DNA from 2 places in the Cytobacillus sp. T106 genome. Region 2 is predicted to be linked to the other one. Evidence: riboswitches for the same ligand, from Rfam matches in the RefSeq annotation. Region 2 holds a riboswitch; the other holds the start of a gene.
What was found. A riboswitch is a leader RNA that binds a small molecule or an ion and turns the genes downstream of it on or off. The one in region 2 is predicted to bind cyclic di-GMP.

Region 1 (8,127 bases), on a different contig from region 2:
TCCCTTGGCTCGGTTTTGGGCCAGGGGTCTGTCCTTGGCTCCGTTTTGGGCCAGGGGGTCTGTCCCCCCGGCTCCGTTTTGGGCCAGGGGGTCTGTCCCTTGGCTCGGTTGGTGGGCCAGGGGGTCTGTCCCCTTGGCTCGGTTTTGGGCCAGGGGGTCTGTCCCTTGGCTCGGTTGGTGGGCCAGGGGGTCTGTCCCCTTGGCTCCCTTACTCGCGGTAATGGCATGAATGAGCAGGGGCACATAAATTTCCAGAATGCTATAATAATAGAAAAAGCCAAAAGGATGCTCACATTGAAATCTTTAAAAATGAAGGCCTTCACCTGGATTGAATCCCTTAATGACCAATACTCAATTAACAGTTTTACTGGTAATCATGCCGCTTATTTTAAGCTTGATGGATTTGCCGATGAACCAGAGGTTTATATCCGTTTTACCGATGCAGGTCTGGACTTTGGATATGAAGCTGTACAATGGAATGGACCTATTCCGGCTCCGGTGCCTGGCATCCATACAAAACATTCGTTATCCTGGAAGGAAGTTCAATCCTTGAACAAAGAAGAGCAGCAGGCCGTCTTGCTTGAACTGCTGCTTAAGACTATTAACACCAGAAAAAGGCAATATCGAAAGTGTCAGTTTTGCGGTGAAAAGGTTGCCAAGGAGCATCAGTTTGACAATGATACATGCCATGGCTGCGCATCGCGGGAATTTGGGGTTGTTTACTAGATTCAATGGAGATGTACAATATACTACTTTTACCAAAATGATCTGAGGTGCCTCAATGTGGAATCTAACAATTCAAGCAAAAGAAGCATTCTTAAAGCATAACCTCCTCCCCATTCCTGAAACAGACTCTGACTGGGAAAGCACCTTGAGAGAAGCCAAGGAAGAAGGAGAAGATCTCCCTGCCCGCCTGAAAGAGGAACTGGAGGATATAAAAGCTGAGCTGCTGACTGTGCTCCCGAGCCGCTTTGTTCCTTATCTTGAAAATGGAACGCTCAATCAGCCTTCCCTGCCAAAATCGGTCCGGGAGGAATATATTCAATGGATGCGTAATAGTGACAGGGAGTTTGAACAGGTTCTGGATGCAGCACATGAGCAGACAACACAGGCTGCTGCCCATTTATCACCTGCTGTCCAGGAGGTGTTTGCAGAAAGCCTCCATGATGCGATTATTGAGCGGATTGAGCGGGAGAATGGCAATCTTCATCTTTATATCAATACAGAGAGCAGTTTTTCCACAAAGCCTTATATCCACTTTACTTTCCATCATATTACTGAGGAAGAAGCAGCTGAGCAGCTGCAGACCGGCCAATGGCTGATATACTATGAGCTCCAGATAACCGCTGCAGGCTTTGCCTTCCGCGTTCTGTTTGAATGCCCGGATGCCCAGTGGACCATTTATATGAAGGATTTGACTGTGCAGTATTTTTATAGGCCGGTGCTTTTTACGAGATTAAAAGATGAAGGAAAATTAGAGGATATGCCGCTTGGGAAATATATCGCACAGCTGCCGCAGGGTCAGCGCTATTGGCTGGCTGTGCCTGACTTTATAAGCGAGATTAGCAGCTTGGAGGAATCCGTTCTTCTAGCAGATGGAAAGCTGGAAGTAAACCAACTAAACGCAGTGGTAACAACCTCAAGCGGGCAATACACCTACCCTTTGGAGGAATATAATCCGATCGGCTTCATCTACACTGACATTGATGAAGACCCCTACGCACACTTAAAGGAGCCGGTCCCGCCGGAAGAGCTGGAAGCTGCCATTTTCAGCGGGATCCCTGAACAGCAGGTCAGCGCCTGGAATACGATGTATACCAGTCCTGAAGAGCATGCGGAGACGATCAATCTCATCATGGAGAAGCTGGAGTTCACAGAAGAAAATGAAATGATGCTGTTTGTATATGCAAACTATTTTTATAAAGCTGGGGTTTTGAGTGAAGATAATATGAAAAAGTACGGAGAATTGATTGATCATGAATAGGAGCCATGCCCCGTATTATTTGGGGCAAGGTCTTTTTTACACCAGCCGGATACCATGCTCCCGCAGCAAATCACTCAAAGCCGGCCGCACATTCCCATTCCGGCCCACCACCCGTGTTGCCGCTGCCAAAGAATTCAGGACAGCTTCTTCCGTTGCATCGCCTGCCGCCCTGAAGGCCAGATCAATATCTTCTTCATGTATCATAGAAAAGGTCAGGCAATCTGCCGGTTTTTCATGAGGAATTTTCACAGCAGTCGAAAACCCAATGACAACCTCGCCGCTTCCCGTCCCGATGATTGACCCCGTCCGGGACAATCCTGTAACCGTCCTTTTAATAATTCGATTTAGCTGCCTCTCTGACACAGGCAGATCTGTAGCCACAATGATGATAACTGAACCTTTATCCTGCTCCTCCTTAGCTTGGATAGCCTCACTCAGCTCCTCCCCGACTGCTTTCCCATTCACCCGCAAATCCTTTAAACCGCCGAAATTCGTCAGCACAAGGACACCGATCGTATAAGTGCCATGGTCCATTTCCATCAGCCTCGAGCTGGTCCCGATGCCGCCCTTCAGCGAATAGCAAAGCATGCCGGTCCCTGCTCCAGCAGTGCCTTCTTCCACGTCCGCCGAGACATTCTGCAGTGCCTGGAAAACATGCTCCCGCTCTATAAACCCAGCCCTGATATCATTCAAAAACATATCATTGCATTCACACACAATCGGATTCACCGTTCCAGTCGTCCGGCCGATTTCGGGATTAGACTCCAGCATATACTGAATCAAAGCATCTGCCGCTGTACCGATGCCGAGCGTGTTGGTCAGGATGATCGGGGATTCAAGCGTACCCAGCTCATTGATCTGAATTGTTCCCATACTCTTCCCAAACCCGTTGATCACATGGGTTGCGGCGATCAGCTTTTCTTTAAATAGATTTCCGGGATGCGGCACAATTGCCGTAACCCCGGTTTGTTTGTCAGCTTCGCTCAGCGTGGTATGCCCCACAGTTACGCCTTCCACATCTGTGATGCTATTGCGCGGACCTGTCTGAAGGGTTCCTATTTTTACTCCATAGTCTCTGATTCTTTTTTTGGCAGGCATTTTTATCCTCCATTTTTGCGAAGAAAGGCATCTCTCTCCCATCTGTTAGGATAGATTCAGGCACCTTTTTTCGTTCTTTTTTGCTGATACATATGGTTATCTGCTTCAACAAATAAGCGTTCCATTACGCCTCGGGAATTTTCACTGAACGCAAAGCCTATTGATAGGTTGATTTTGACTTCCTGGCTATTTTCATTATATCTGCTAATCTCTTCAGCTAGCTTTTCGGCCAGTAACTCCACCTGTTCTTTTTCCTTTTTTAAAAGAATGACGGCAAATTCATCTCCTCCAATCCTGGAAACATAAGCATCCTCTGTAAAAAAGCGTTCTAATAGATGTGCTGTTTCTTTAATTAGAAAATCCCCTGTTTTGTGTCCATGGTTGTCATTTAAACATTTCAATCCGTCCAAATCACACAAAATGATGGCTGCAGCTATATCCTCACGTTCATTATATTTCTCCATCATTTGCTCGAAGAATTCACGGTTATATATGTCTGTCAACGCATCATGGGCGATTCGATATGTCAATGTCTCCTCCAGCTTTTTTCTCTCATCAATATTCCGCACCACCCCTTGAAGAGCAACCAGCACGCCATTTTCATATATGGGAGTCGCATACTCTTCAAACCATCGATAGTTGCCGTCTTTATCCTTCCAGCGCTGAACGATTGCTTGATTGAAATCTACCTGTCCATGGACTTTTTTTTGGAGAATATCCATATCCTCCGGGTGAATATCCCTGAAGGCAACACCAGCGTCGGAATAGGCATCTGCATTAGAACCTTCACCGAAAAAGCATTCAGCTGAAGGACCAAGATATTTGAATTGCAGCTCCGGATAGACTTGGCAATAATAAAGGAAATCCTTGGTGTTTTCGATCACATGCATATAACTTTCATGATTTTTAAAAGAGTCCGTTTCTTTCTTTTTCCAACTTCTGAAAACATAAATCACAACCAATACAACAGTCAGTGCCCCTAATCCAAAACCTTGTGCAAATTGTATGTTCATCATTGCTGTCCCTCTTCGTTTTCCTCAATCCTTCAGCATAAAAAATAGACCAACCGAAACCGATTAGCCTATCGTCCATAAAGTTGAATCGGTAACCGGCAGACATAGCCTCTTGGCTTTAGCCCCTATAGTCTTGCGCCCTCACCTTTCGATGAATTTGCCTGTATATTTATCTATTTAATTTTAAAGGATAAGCGGCAAGACTTCCAATTTAAACCATGGAGCCACGGGGACAGACCCCGTGGCCCAATATCAAAAAGAGCCAAGGGACCTGTCCCCTTGGCTCACTCCTATGAAAACAGCGCCTTCAGACGAGCCCAAAACCCTTTCGGCTCTTCTTTAGGCTTTTCATTTTCTTTCGTTTCTTCCTGCTTAATGCTTTCTGTCTTTAGCACAAACTGAACAGAGTTGACCTTTTCGTTTTGCGATGATACGAAGGATACCGGTTTGAAGTCACTCTTGTCATATTCTTCGAGCATGCCTTCAACTTCTTCTTTCATTTGTTCAGGCAGATCCCTGGTTGCTTCATAAAGTTCAGTGGTACCGGTATGAAGGCTCGCTGCGCCGTTGGCGATTTCTCCTGTTCCGTCGGCCACGCCAGCAATGCCGTTATGCAGTTCAGAATAGGAACCTGCCAGCCTGCTCACTCCGCCGGTGTACTCCTCCAATCCCGAGTGGAAGGATTGGTAGTTGACGGCAAGGGCATTAACGCCTGCCTGCAGCTGGGCCATCGCATCGGCAGCATCTGAGCTGTTCAGAGCATGCGAAAGTCCCGCTGACATAGAATCCAGATTCTTGGCCATTCCTGTCAGAGAACCACTGACCTGTTGCAATGTCCCGCTGACAGCGGCAAAGCTGCCTTTTCCAGCAGCAAAGACTCCTTTGGCATTTTTAGCCGCGGCATAAGTCTCAAGCAATTGCGCGACAACATTCGGGTCAGCTCCGCTCTGTTTCAGCTGCTCGATTTGTGCCTGGGAAATCTCAGCGTTCGGAATGCCTTCCATTGCTTCATTCAAGCTATTGTAAGAGGCGCTAAAGGCCTGCTGCAATGCTGCCAGATTCCTGGACACTTCCCGCAGGCCGGCTGCCGATTGTGACAGTCCATCCTGCATCTTTTTCAAATCGCCGAGGCCCATGTCTCCAGAGCCAGCGCTCAGACTGCTATTCAGCTTTTGCAGAGCCTGCTCGATGCTCTTTGAGCCGCTGACCAGCTTGGAAGAGGAACCATCGAGAGCCGCTATGCCATTACGGTACTCCCTGGAGCCATTGCTGAGCTTAGCTGCGCCATTATGCAATTCCGAAGCGCCGTTCTGCAGCTGCCCCACTCCATCATTGACCTCTTTGATCGCCTTTGTCAGTGTATCCATCTCACCTGTCATGTCATCGATGTCAGGTGCATCAATCGGGAGTGAAGACGGAATGGCTGTAATATCAATGCCTTCGAGCTCGAAATCTGCCACATCTGCTTCAAGTGTCAGATTTCCCTCTTTTTCCGGCATCACAGTGAATGTGGCCTGCTTATTTTTCCCCGCGTTGGCAAGCATCCCGTCCGGAGCCTCGATATTGCTGAATTTCTCCCCATTCAGCGGGAAGGAAATCTGCAGCAGATAGTTTTCGAAAAAGGAAGCTTCTGCACTTTCATTTCTGGAGGTTTGAATCCCAATCTCCACATGGCCGCTTTTTCCAGCCAATTCTTCCGGTGCGGTTTCCTGCCCATCCAATGTATACGTAATGGAAACATTCCATGGCAGGGCTGACTCATTCAAATCACCCTGATAATAAAACTTTCCTTCTTCTTCAGCCGTCACATTCACCGCTGCGTCTGATTTCTCAATCGGCGAGAGATCCGTCAGGTTTTTCAGGTTCGTATAGGGGCCATAATCAGTCACTTCCCCAGGTTCTTCAATATTTAAAATGTTGACCACATAAACTTCCTGATTTTCACCGGCTGGGCTGAGCTTTGCATACACCACTTCATCCTTTGAGGAAAGCTCTCCTGTTTCCTGGGAGACTTTTTCCCCTGACTTGCTGCCCGCTGTATCAGCCGAAACGAGCAGGGCGGGCATCATCATTAGGATGCTGGCAAAGACAGCCAAGAATTTTCTCATTCTCCTCATCATCACTTCTCCTTATAAAAGTTTGCTTTCCATGTTGTTTTCATGATCAGTTTATCGAAGATCAGCAGGCACGCCGGAAGGAAGAACACAACCATGATCAAGGCCAGCAGCGCTCCCCTTCCAAGCAGCAGTCCGATTGAAGCTACGATTGGGTTCGATGACGTAATCCATAAGATAAAGCCTACACTTGATAAAATTGAGGCCGAAATGCCGATCGAGAATATTTTTTCATCCATTGTCTTCTTGACTGCTTCCAGCGCAGACATTTCCTGCCGGTCCTCTTTATAAGCATCTGTCAGCAGGATCGCATAGTCGACAGTCGCGGCCAGCTGGATGATGCTGACGAGCAGATAGCCGACATATACTAATGAAGAATCTGTAAAATAAGGGACCGACAGATTGATCCAGACGGCTGTCTGAATGGTCAGCAGCAGGATCAGCGGAATCGAGATCGACCTGAAGGTTACGAAAAGGACGAATGCGACGGTCAGGAGAGTCAGCAGATTGACCAGCGTGTTGTCTTTTTTGACCGTGTTTTTGATATCATACAATGTCACGCTTTCCCCGACTGAATAAACCTTGTCTCCATACAGTTTTTCAGCAGTATCCTGGACCCGCTCGATTAGCTTGAATGCCTCGTCTCCCTCAGTTTTTGTATCTGTCTGAAGGATGATCCGGCTGTAATTTTCCGAGTAGAACTGTTCGGTGATGCTGGGGTCGAGATACTCTGGAGGGATTGCCGCACTGACAGTGTTGACATATGCCATGACACTCGTCACATGGTCAAGCTTTTCCAGATCGCCGGCGAGCTCTTCTTCCTTGGCCATATCCCCCTTCGGTACAAGCAGGACCATCGGCGTGCTTTTCCCGAACTCTTCTTTAATTTTCGCAAAATCGCTCCCCGCCCTTGTCGACTCCGGCAATTCGCCAACTCCATAAGTGAAATTGGTCTTGCTTTGCGCAAGAAAGGCCGGGACAACCAGGATGGCAACAAGCAAAAGAACCGGCACCCGGAACTTCAGCACAAAATTCCCCTTGCCGCGGATGTATGGCAGCAATGGCTTATGCTGCGTCTTGTCGATCCATTTATAACAAAGCAATGTCAATGCCGGCAGGAACACCATGACACTGATGAAGCTCAGTAAAATCCCTTTAACCAGGTTGATGCCAAGATCAGACCCGATTTCAAACTCCATGAATGATAAGGCAATGAAACCGAAGAAGGTTGTGGACGCGCTGGCTGCGATTGCCGAAAATGATTTCTTCATCGCCAGCTCCATCGCTTCCCGCGGGTCTCCCACCTTTTTCCGGTAATCGTTAAAGCTGTGCAGGAGGAAAATTGCATAATCCAGCGAGACTGCAAGCTGCAGGATCGGGGCGACCGACTGAGTGACAAAGGAAACCTCACCGAGAAAAATATTCGTCCCCATGTTGATCAGAACCGATACACCGATGGCGGTGAGGAACAGCAGCGGCTCCACCCACGAGGTCGTTGAAACGACTAAAATAATGATGATGATCGGCACCAAAAAGGCGGCCGCATACATCGATTCTGTGCCGGCCATTTTCTGCTGGGTGGCCGTGTTCAGCGATTCCCCGGCCATCGCATTGTCTTTGCCGATGAGATCATAAATGCGATCAGTAATCTGGACTTCCTCTCCTTCACGGATGCTGAAAGAGAATAAGGCATAGTCATCTTTGTAATAGTCATCTACCGTATTCGGGTCCGCCATCTCAAGCGGAGCCTTGATGTCGATCACATCATCCAGCCACATGACATCAGATACACCGTCAATCGCGGCCAGCTTTTCTTTGAAATCAAGAGCTTCCTGTATGGTCATGTCCCGCATCATCACCCGGTTCGTCGGGACATTTCCTTCAAATTCCCGCTCCATCACTTCCATGGCTTTCGTCG
Region 2 (8,127 bases):
TTTGAAAGGCCCGGTACAGGACTTGGATTGCTTATCAATATTAACGGATTCATCGGCGTCCAGTCCCCGGAAGTCCCCGCTGATGCAGAAGCAGAGGAAGGAGCGGCCAATATGAAGCCAGCCGATAAAGAATACGATTTGATTGTGACCATTGTAAAAAGCTCGGAAGCCGAAAAGATTATAAAGGCCTCAAAAGATGCCGGGGCTGACGGGGCAACCATCATTTCCGGCAGAGGGATCGGCATCAACGAAAAAGCCACTTTATTCAATATGCTGATCGAGCCTGAAAAAGAGATTGTGCTGACCATCATCCACAGCGGACGGACACAGGAAGTATTCCAGGCAATCTGCGATGCTGTCGAGCTGAATGTTCCTGGCAATGGGATTTCCTTTATCCTTGATGTCGATCAGGTAGCAGGCATCAATCATTAAATTTCTGAGCATATCAATATAGTAAATATCCCCATTTGTGAGAAAATAAAAAGGCAATTAAATTTCCGGGAGGTAACAATATGCCAAAAAGCTTGCAGGACACAACAAAGCTGCATAATGGAGTGGAAATGCCCTGGTTCGGACTCGGCGTTTTCAAGGTCCAGGAAGGATCCGAAGTCATTGATTCAGTCAAAGCAGCCATCAATAACGGCTACAAGAGCATTGACACAGCAGCCATCTATGGCAACGAAGAAGGCGTGGGACAGGCTATAAAAGAATCAGGTGCCCCGCGCGAAGAGCTATTCATCACGACTAAGGTCTGGAACTCTGAGCAGGGCTATGACTCTACACTGGCTGCATTCGACGAAAGCCTTTCAAAGCTTGGCTTGGAGTATGTCGATCTGTACCTGATCCACTGGCCTGTCAAAGGCAAGTATAAAGACACTTGGAGAGCCTTAGAAAAGCTGTATAAGGATGGCAGAGTCCGTGCAATCGGGGTCAGCAACTTCCATGTACACCATCTGGAGGATCTGCTTGAAACAGCGGAAATCGTGCCGATGGTCAACCAGGTTGAATACCATCCGCATCTGGCCCAGCTTGAGCTCCGCGAATTCTGCAAACAAAAAGGAATCCAGCTTGAAGCCTGGTCTCCTCTTAAGCAGGGACAGCTCCTGGATGAGCCTGTTATTACAGAGATTGCCGAAAAGCACAAAAAGTCCCCTGCCCAGATCATCCTGCGCTGGGACCTTCAAAATGAGGTCATCACCATTCCGAAATCAGTCAAAGAACACCGCATCATTGAAAATGCAGATATCTTTGACTTCGAGCTTTCCTCAGAAGACATGGAAAAAATCGATGCCCTCAACAAAAACGAACGCGTCGGTGCCGATCCTGATAACTTCAATTTCTAATAATATGCAAAAGGGGTATGGAATGGGTTCATTCTGTATCCCTTTTTGTCTTAATAGCCTCTGAATGTTGGCTGTTGATTTCCGTTCCAGGCACTTCGCTTTCCGCGGGGCGGCGCTGAGCCTCCTCACGCTTACGCGCTGCGGGGTCTCAGCTCTGCCGCTGCAATCCCACAGGAGTCTACGTGCCTTCCACTCCAATCAACAGGCTTATCAAACTTTTTTTCATTCTAACCCAGTTAATACAAATCCCTTTTCGATATAATCGCAACTTTAACTTCGCTCACCCAGTTAGCAAAATATAACTGTTTATCTCCCCCTGCAAAGGGAAAGGAATAATATCAAACCTAAGGAGGACTAATCCATGAGCAAAAGAAATTCCCTGACTGGGGTAGTGGCACTGGGTGCGCTTGCGTATATGTTCAGGAACAAGGAATCTCGGGATAAGGTTATGAATAAGGTAAAGTCTACATTCGGTGAAGACAATATCAGCAAAGTCAAATCAAAGCTTCCATTTTTGAATTCTGACCAAGGAAACACCCGCCAGGACCATTCAGGCCCGGCTTATGTCGACAGATAATAAATTGCCCAATCATGAGGCAGCTCCCCCAATCAGGGAAGCTGCTTTTTTCTTTGAACGAACCTCCTCCCCCTGAAACTTTTCCTTCCTTGACCCGTATGATAAAAAGAGGCATGTCCGCACAGCCAAAGCTGTAAACCGCTTTAAGAACTGTGTTATATTGGGAATATATGATTCTATCAAGAGACGGCTTACGCCGGTCCTGGAAAAGAAGGAGTGAAATTATGGGAGTGACGCTCAGCAAAGGGCAGAAGGTCGATCTGACCAAGAACCGCCCCGGGCTTCAAAATGTTGTTGTTGGATTAGGCTGGGATATCAGCCGTCAGGGATCCAACTATGATCTGGACGCATCTGCTTTCTTATTAGGCGCATCAGGAAAAGTACATAGTGACCTCGATTTCGTATTCTATAATAACCCTAACGGCGGGAATGGCTCTATCCTGTACAGCGGCGATAACCGCACAGGCGCGGGCAATCAAGATGATGAACAAATCAGAATTGACCTGCGGAGGGTGCCGGACTCGATCCACCGGATTGCCTTTACAATTACCATCCACGATGCTCAGGCAAAACAGCAGAACTTCGGCCATATTGAAAATGCGTATGTACGGATTTTTAATGAACAAAATAATGAAGAGCTTATCCGCTTTAACCTTGGCAGGGATTTTACCGTTGAAACGGCCATCGTCGCAGCAGAGCTATACAGGCATAATGGCGAATGGAAATTTAATGCCATCGCCAGCGGCTTTCAGGGCGGCCTGGCTGCCCTCTGCCGTAATTTCGGCGTGACGGTGGATGATGAACCGGCTCCCCAGCCTTCACATGGCAATCAGCCTTTCGGGCAGAACCAGACTTACCAGCAGAGCTTTTCACAGCAGGCTCCTGCAGGGCAAAATTACCAGCAGGGCTATAACACAGGCAGCTCCCAGCAGAACTATAGCTCAGGAAGCTATCAGCAGACACAGCCGCAAGCTTCCTATTCGTCCCCTTCCTATGGACAGCCTTCCTACTCTTCCTCACAGGGATATGGGGGAGAAGAAATTGTATGCCCACGCTGCCATTCCACAAATGTACGCACCGGCGAAAAGGGCTTCGGCCTCGGTAAAGCGGCAATTGGCGGCCTGATCCTCGGGCCTGTCGGATTATTGGGCGGCTTCATTGGAAAAAAACAGCTGAAGTTTACCTGTAACAGCTGCGGCAATGCCTGGTCTCCATCCCAGACCGATTACGCCGAATGGGCCAACCAGCAAAAAAGAAAAGCCCAGGACCTCTTTAACCGATTCAAGAGCCAGGACGTCCTTGAGGCCATTGTAGCAGCATGTGCACTTGTAGCTATGGCTGATGGAAGGCTGGATCCGGCAGAACGCCAGAAAATGGTTGAATTCGTCAACCAGAGTGATGAACTTCGGGTATTTGATACGCAGAAGGTCATTCAGCAGTTTAACCTGTACGTCCAGAAGATTGAACGCGATCCTTCGATCGGCAGGGCAGAGGCATTCAGAGCGCTTGGCAGGATACGGACGAAACCGGAAATCGCCAGGCTGGTGGCCCGCTATTGTATCGCAATCGGCTTTGCAGACGGACATTTTGATCCGAATGAGCAGCAGGCAGTCAGTGACATCTGCCGGGAGCTCGGGCTCAATCCGGCAGAGTTCCTTTCTTAATCTCACAGCCTGGCCAACCGGCCAGGCTGCTTCTTTTCTGCAATTCCCCATAGGTCATCACTCCCCTCTACAACGGAGAGTGGCTAAAGTAAGAATATTAACAATAAACAAACTCTTTATTTTTCCCCTGATTTAGTGCTAATCTTACTAAGGGCAAATTTTACGAAAGTAAAAGACGCAAAGCCACGGGCCTAAAACAAGTTATTTGTCATGGCAGCCGGGCCGCCAAGAATATCATTCTTGTAAACTTTTATAAATCATACACCCTTTCTAATTTGCCTAATCCATTTATTAAAGAGAGGGATATCAATGTTTTACCCGACATTTTTATGCAAAGAGACTAATCAGAGGCATCTGGTCAAAGACTCGAATTTCTGTGAATGCGGCTATAAGTACAAAGGCTTTACCACATTCATCAAAAAAGATTTCAAAAAAATCCAATTTAAGCAGAGTGATGATATCGATTGCCCTGTCTGCAAAAGCTCAGTGCTGAAAGAAGAGAAAGCAGTCTGCTATTCATGAGCAGCTGCTTTTTTCTTTTCCCCTTCCCAAATCTTTATTTCCTTCATAATGCGCCAAATCAGGTTTAGGAGTTCCAAAAAAGTGGCAAAAAGAAAGTAACTAACTCATTTACTTTAATTAGGTGCTACTCTTCAAATACGAAGCAAAGGGGAATCTTCATGGCGGAAAATCCAGCACAATCCAAATTGGCATTAAATTCTTCGATCTCCTTAAAAGGGATTGTGAAAGCTGTATTCACTGACACAGTCCACGTCCAGATCGGCGGGAAAATTATCGCAATCCCGCTGGAGAAATAAAAGAACACCTTCATGGAAAGCCAACGAAAGCCGCTTTTTATTAAACGGCTTTTTTTGTGCGAGCGGACAGTAAAACCGGCAGGCATTGCGCCCGCCGGTTCTGTTTATGCATAGATTTTATTTTCTTCGTTTTGGAAGAAGCTCTTCATCGCATGGAAAACATCAGCTTTCTGCTTGAGGATATAGTATCGGAAGTGTTCATTTTTTATATTCTTATAAGCGGACATGAGGGTCGAGTGGCGGTTGTACTGATTGACTTCACCGTACCCGAACATGCTCGATACCGCGATCAGCTCTTCAACAAGCTTCACACAGCGGGCATTATCAGAGGTAAGATTGTCGCCGTCGGAAAAGTGGAAAGGATAGATATTGAATCTTCTTGGATTATATTTTTCATTGATCAGTTCCAGAGCTTTGCGGTAGGCTGATGAACAAATGGTTCCCCCGCTTTCCCCTTTTGAAAAGAAATCTTCCTCTGATACGACCTTCGCTTCTGTATGGTGGGCAATGAACTCTATTTCCACCGTCTCATACTTTGTCCGTAAAAACCGGGTCATCCAAAAGAAAAAGCTTCTGGCCATATATTTCTCCCATAATCCCATCGATCCGCTCGTATCCATCATTGCGAGCACGACTGCCTTTGAATCCGGCTTTACAATTTCGTTCCATGTCTTAAACTTCAGATCCTCCTGATAGATCGGATAGAATGCCGGCTTGCCTGTCATCGCATTCCGTTTAAAGGCGGTCATCATTGTCCGCTTTTTATCAATATTGCCCATTAATCCTGTTTTGCGGATATCATTGAATTCAATATTCTCAACCAGATGCTCTTCCTGTTCCTTCCTCTTCAGGTTTGGCAGCTCCAGCTGCTTGAACAGTGCTTCCTCAAGCTCCATCATGGACACTTCAGCTTCAAAATAATCCTCACCCGGCTGGTCGCCTGCACCCTGGCCTTTCCCGGGGCCTTTCTGGCCGCTGGAGCCGTCTCTGGCGACCACATCGCCTACCTGGCTGTCTCCGTCTCCCTGGCCTACATGTTTGTTTTTATCATAGTTATAACGAATTTTATATTCGTCAAGAGAGCGAATCGGAATTTTCACGACTTCACGGCCATTGGACATAATGATGCTTTCTTCTGTTATCAGATCTGGTAGATTGTTCCGGATCGCATCCTGTACCTTTTCCTGGTGGCGCTGCTGATCATCGTGGCCTTTGCGATGGAGGGACCAATCTTCTTCGGAAATCACAAACTGGCGGTTGTTGATGTCGGTCATTATAACCCCTCCTTGAAAAAATTTCATGGATTCATTGCACACATTTGCCTTTAGCAACATACAATATCCCGAGTGTCAAAAGGAACGTGAAATATTAATTACTCTATACTATGCGAGACATCGAAATAATTTACAAATAATTTTGACAATAAGACAAATGCCTATGCTGTCGGACAAGCCTTTTTTAGAGCCTCTCATCCTTCCAGAAATTCATTGAAAAGTGGGCATTGGGGTTATAAGCCTGGCATTCATATCCTTGTGAGTATAGGTAATCGATGATCTGCGGCAGCATGGAAACCGTCCCGCTGTTCACATGCATCAGGATGACTGGGGGCTTCCCGCCTGCAGCCGCCGGCTGAAGCCCTTTTTTCACATTTTCAAAGATAGTCTTCGGACTGCTCCTTGCATATTTCCAGTCTAATGTATCAACATTCCAGTCCCACATTTTATATCCCTTCTGCACAAGGGCGTCCCTGAACGGCCCTGTCATATAAGGCTTGCTTCCATAAGGCATTCTCACCAGCCTGGAGTCAATGCCTGTCAGGCTCAATATTGTTTTCCTGGTCTTATCCATTTCCAGGGCGGGATTTTGCGGGTTTCCGGCATAAAGCTTGTTTTTATCATGGGTAACACTGTGCAGGGCCGGATAATGCCCTTCCTCCACCAGCCGCTTAACAGAAGCCGGGTTGGCTCTTGCCTGCGGCTCAATCATAAAGAATGTCGCTTTTGCCTTCTTATTCTTCAAAATATCAAGGATGGATTCCATTCCCTTCGCAGGTCCATCATCAAAGGTTAAGTACACCGCCTTTTTTTTCACATAAAAATCTTTTAGAGCCGCTCTATTGGCGCTCATGAATTGTTCGTTTGCCATTTTCGCTCCTTTGTTCACCAGACGGACGACAGGGCCGGCTGAGAGGTATTCAACTCTATAGCCAAAAAACTCGCCGGCTGACCGGATCGGTATGAATAGGCTGTTTTCCCGGACCACCGCTTTCCATTCGGCCGTTTTTCCCATGGACGTTGAGGCCTGCTGTTGTTTTACTGAATAGCGGATCCATGATTTGCCCTTTTTGATCGTATAGCTATCAGGATTTTCTATAGAGATGCTGGCTCCAATGGCTGCTGCCAAATCTTTAATAGGCATATAGGCTGTATGCTCCAGCACAAACGGAGGGTTCTGCTTCAAATTCAAAACAGAGTCATTCACGCCGACTGCACATATATACTCATTCCTTTGTGCGGCAGAAGCCTGTCCTTCCTGCAGTACAAACAGCACAATCGCTATTAAAATAGCAGCCACCCATTTTCTCATCCCTGCTTCTCCCCTGACTAATAGCTTTTTATTGCTATATCTATTAAGGGTCAGGTTGAAATAGAACCCCGGAAAAATGCGGTCAAAAAAACTCCTGCAGCTTCAGCGCAGGAGTCATTTTTCGTTATCTTTATACTGGATAGGGTCAGGCTGCTTTCCATCCTCTTCAAGCTCTTCCCCAGTCCTGAGATGCTCCATCTGCTTTCCTAGATTATGCATCTCTTCTACATTCTCAGCCATGGAGCTGTTTCTTGGCACAAAGTCCTTGTCCAGTTCCTTTTTCTTCATCTCAATCACCTCTATACACCCTTTTCCCCTGTCCGCCCAAATTAAAACTAACTCTTGCCTGGGAGAAAACAGCCAAAAGGCCGGCAAACCCTGCCAGCCTTTTCACATTTATCTGTTCAGCAAACTTCCAACATACCGCAGCAGCTCATTTGCAGAAGTAGAATTATAGCCGTGCTCATCAATGAGTCTTGCAACAACTTCATTCACCTTTTTCAGCTGCTGCTCGTCAGGGGTCTTGGAAGAGGTTGTAATCTTCACAACATCCTTCAGGTCTGCAAACAGCTTCTTCTGGATGGCTTCGCGGAGACGGTCATGCGAATTGTAGTCAAACCGCTTGCCTTTCCTTGCATAGGCAGAGATGCGGATCAGGATTTCCTCCCTGAATGCCTTTTTCGCATTTTCCGAGATGCCGATCTGCTCTTCAATCGACCTCATCAGCTTTTCATCCGGATTGATTTCCTCTCCTGTCAGAGGATCGCGGAGCTTCGCTTTATTGCAGTATGCCTCCACATTGTCCAGATAATTGTCCATGAGTGTTTTGGCGGATTCTTCATATGAGTAGACAAATGCTTTCTGGACTTCCTTCTTGGCAATATCATCATACTCTTTGCGGGCCAGTGAAATGAAGTTCAAATAGCGTTCCTTCAGCTCAGCGGTGATCGACGGATGCTGATCAAGCCCTTCTTTCAGGGATCTCAAAACATCCAGCGCATTGATTGAGGTAATCTCTTTTCGGATGATTGTGGATGAGATCCGGTTGATGACATAACGCGGATCAATTCCGCTCATTCCTTCATCAGGATATTCCTTTTGCAGCTCCTCCACGTCTGCGCGGTTGTAGCCTTCCACGC

Region 1: it holds a riboswitch for cyclic di-GMP, as region 2 does, so the genes downstream of both, ABU165_RS20295 (sensor domain-containing diguanylate cyclase) here and ABU165_RS12570 (hypothetical protein) in region 2, are expected to answer to the same signal.

Annotation. Positions count from the first base shown of each region.
Region 1 is NZ_JBEUMK010000014.1:15,523-23,649, reverse strand. Features, by position in the region: gene ABU165_RS20310 (hypothetical protein) at 295-726, shown strand; gene ABU165_RS20305 (DUF4085 domain-containing protein) at 782-1,984, shown strand; gene ABU165_RS20300 (DmpA family aminopeptidase) at 2,021-3,082, opposite strand; gene ABU165_RS20295 (sensor domain-containing diguanylate cyclase) at 3,139-4,098, opposite strand; cyclic di-GMP riboswitch class I at 4,183-4,267, opposite strand; gene ABU165_RS20290 (YhgE/Pip domain-containing protein) at 4,386-6,212, opposite strand; gene ABU165_RS20285 (efflux RND transporter permease subunit) at 6,215-8,127, opposite strand, start outside.
Region 2 is NZ_JBEUMK010000005.1:217,613-225,739, forward strand. Features, by position in the region: gene ABU165_RS12550 (P-II family nitrogen regulator) at 1-432, shown strand, start outside; gene ABU165_RS12555 (aldo/keto reductase) at 513-1,343, shown strand; gene ABU165_RS12560 (hypothetical protein) at 1,705-1,920, shown strand; gene ABU165_RS12565 (TerD family protein) at 2,145-3,584, shown strand; cyclic di-GMP riboswitch class I at 3,727-3,814, shown strand; gene ABU165_RS12570 (hypothetical protein) at 3,894-4,106, shown strand; gene ABU165_RS12575 (hypothetical protein) at 4,265-4,402, shown strand; gene yhbH (sporulation protein YhbH) at 4,507-5,676, opposite strand; gene ABU165_RS12585 (polysaccharide deacetylase family protein) at 5,861-6,988, opposite strand; gene ABU165_RS12590 (hypothetical protein) at 7,103-7,276, opposite strand; gene ABU165_RS12595 (PrkA family serine protein kinase) at 7,385-8,127, opposite strand, start outside.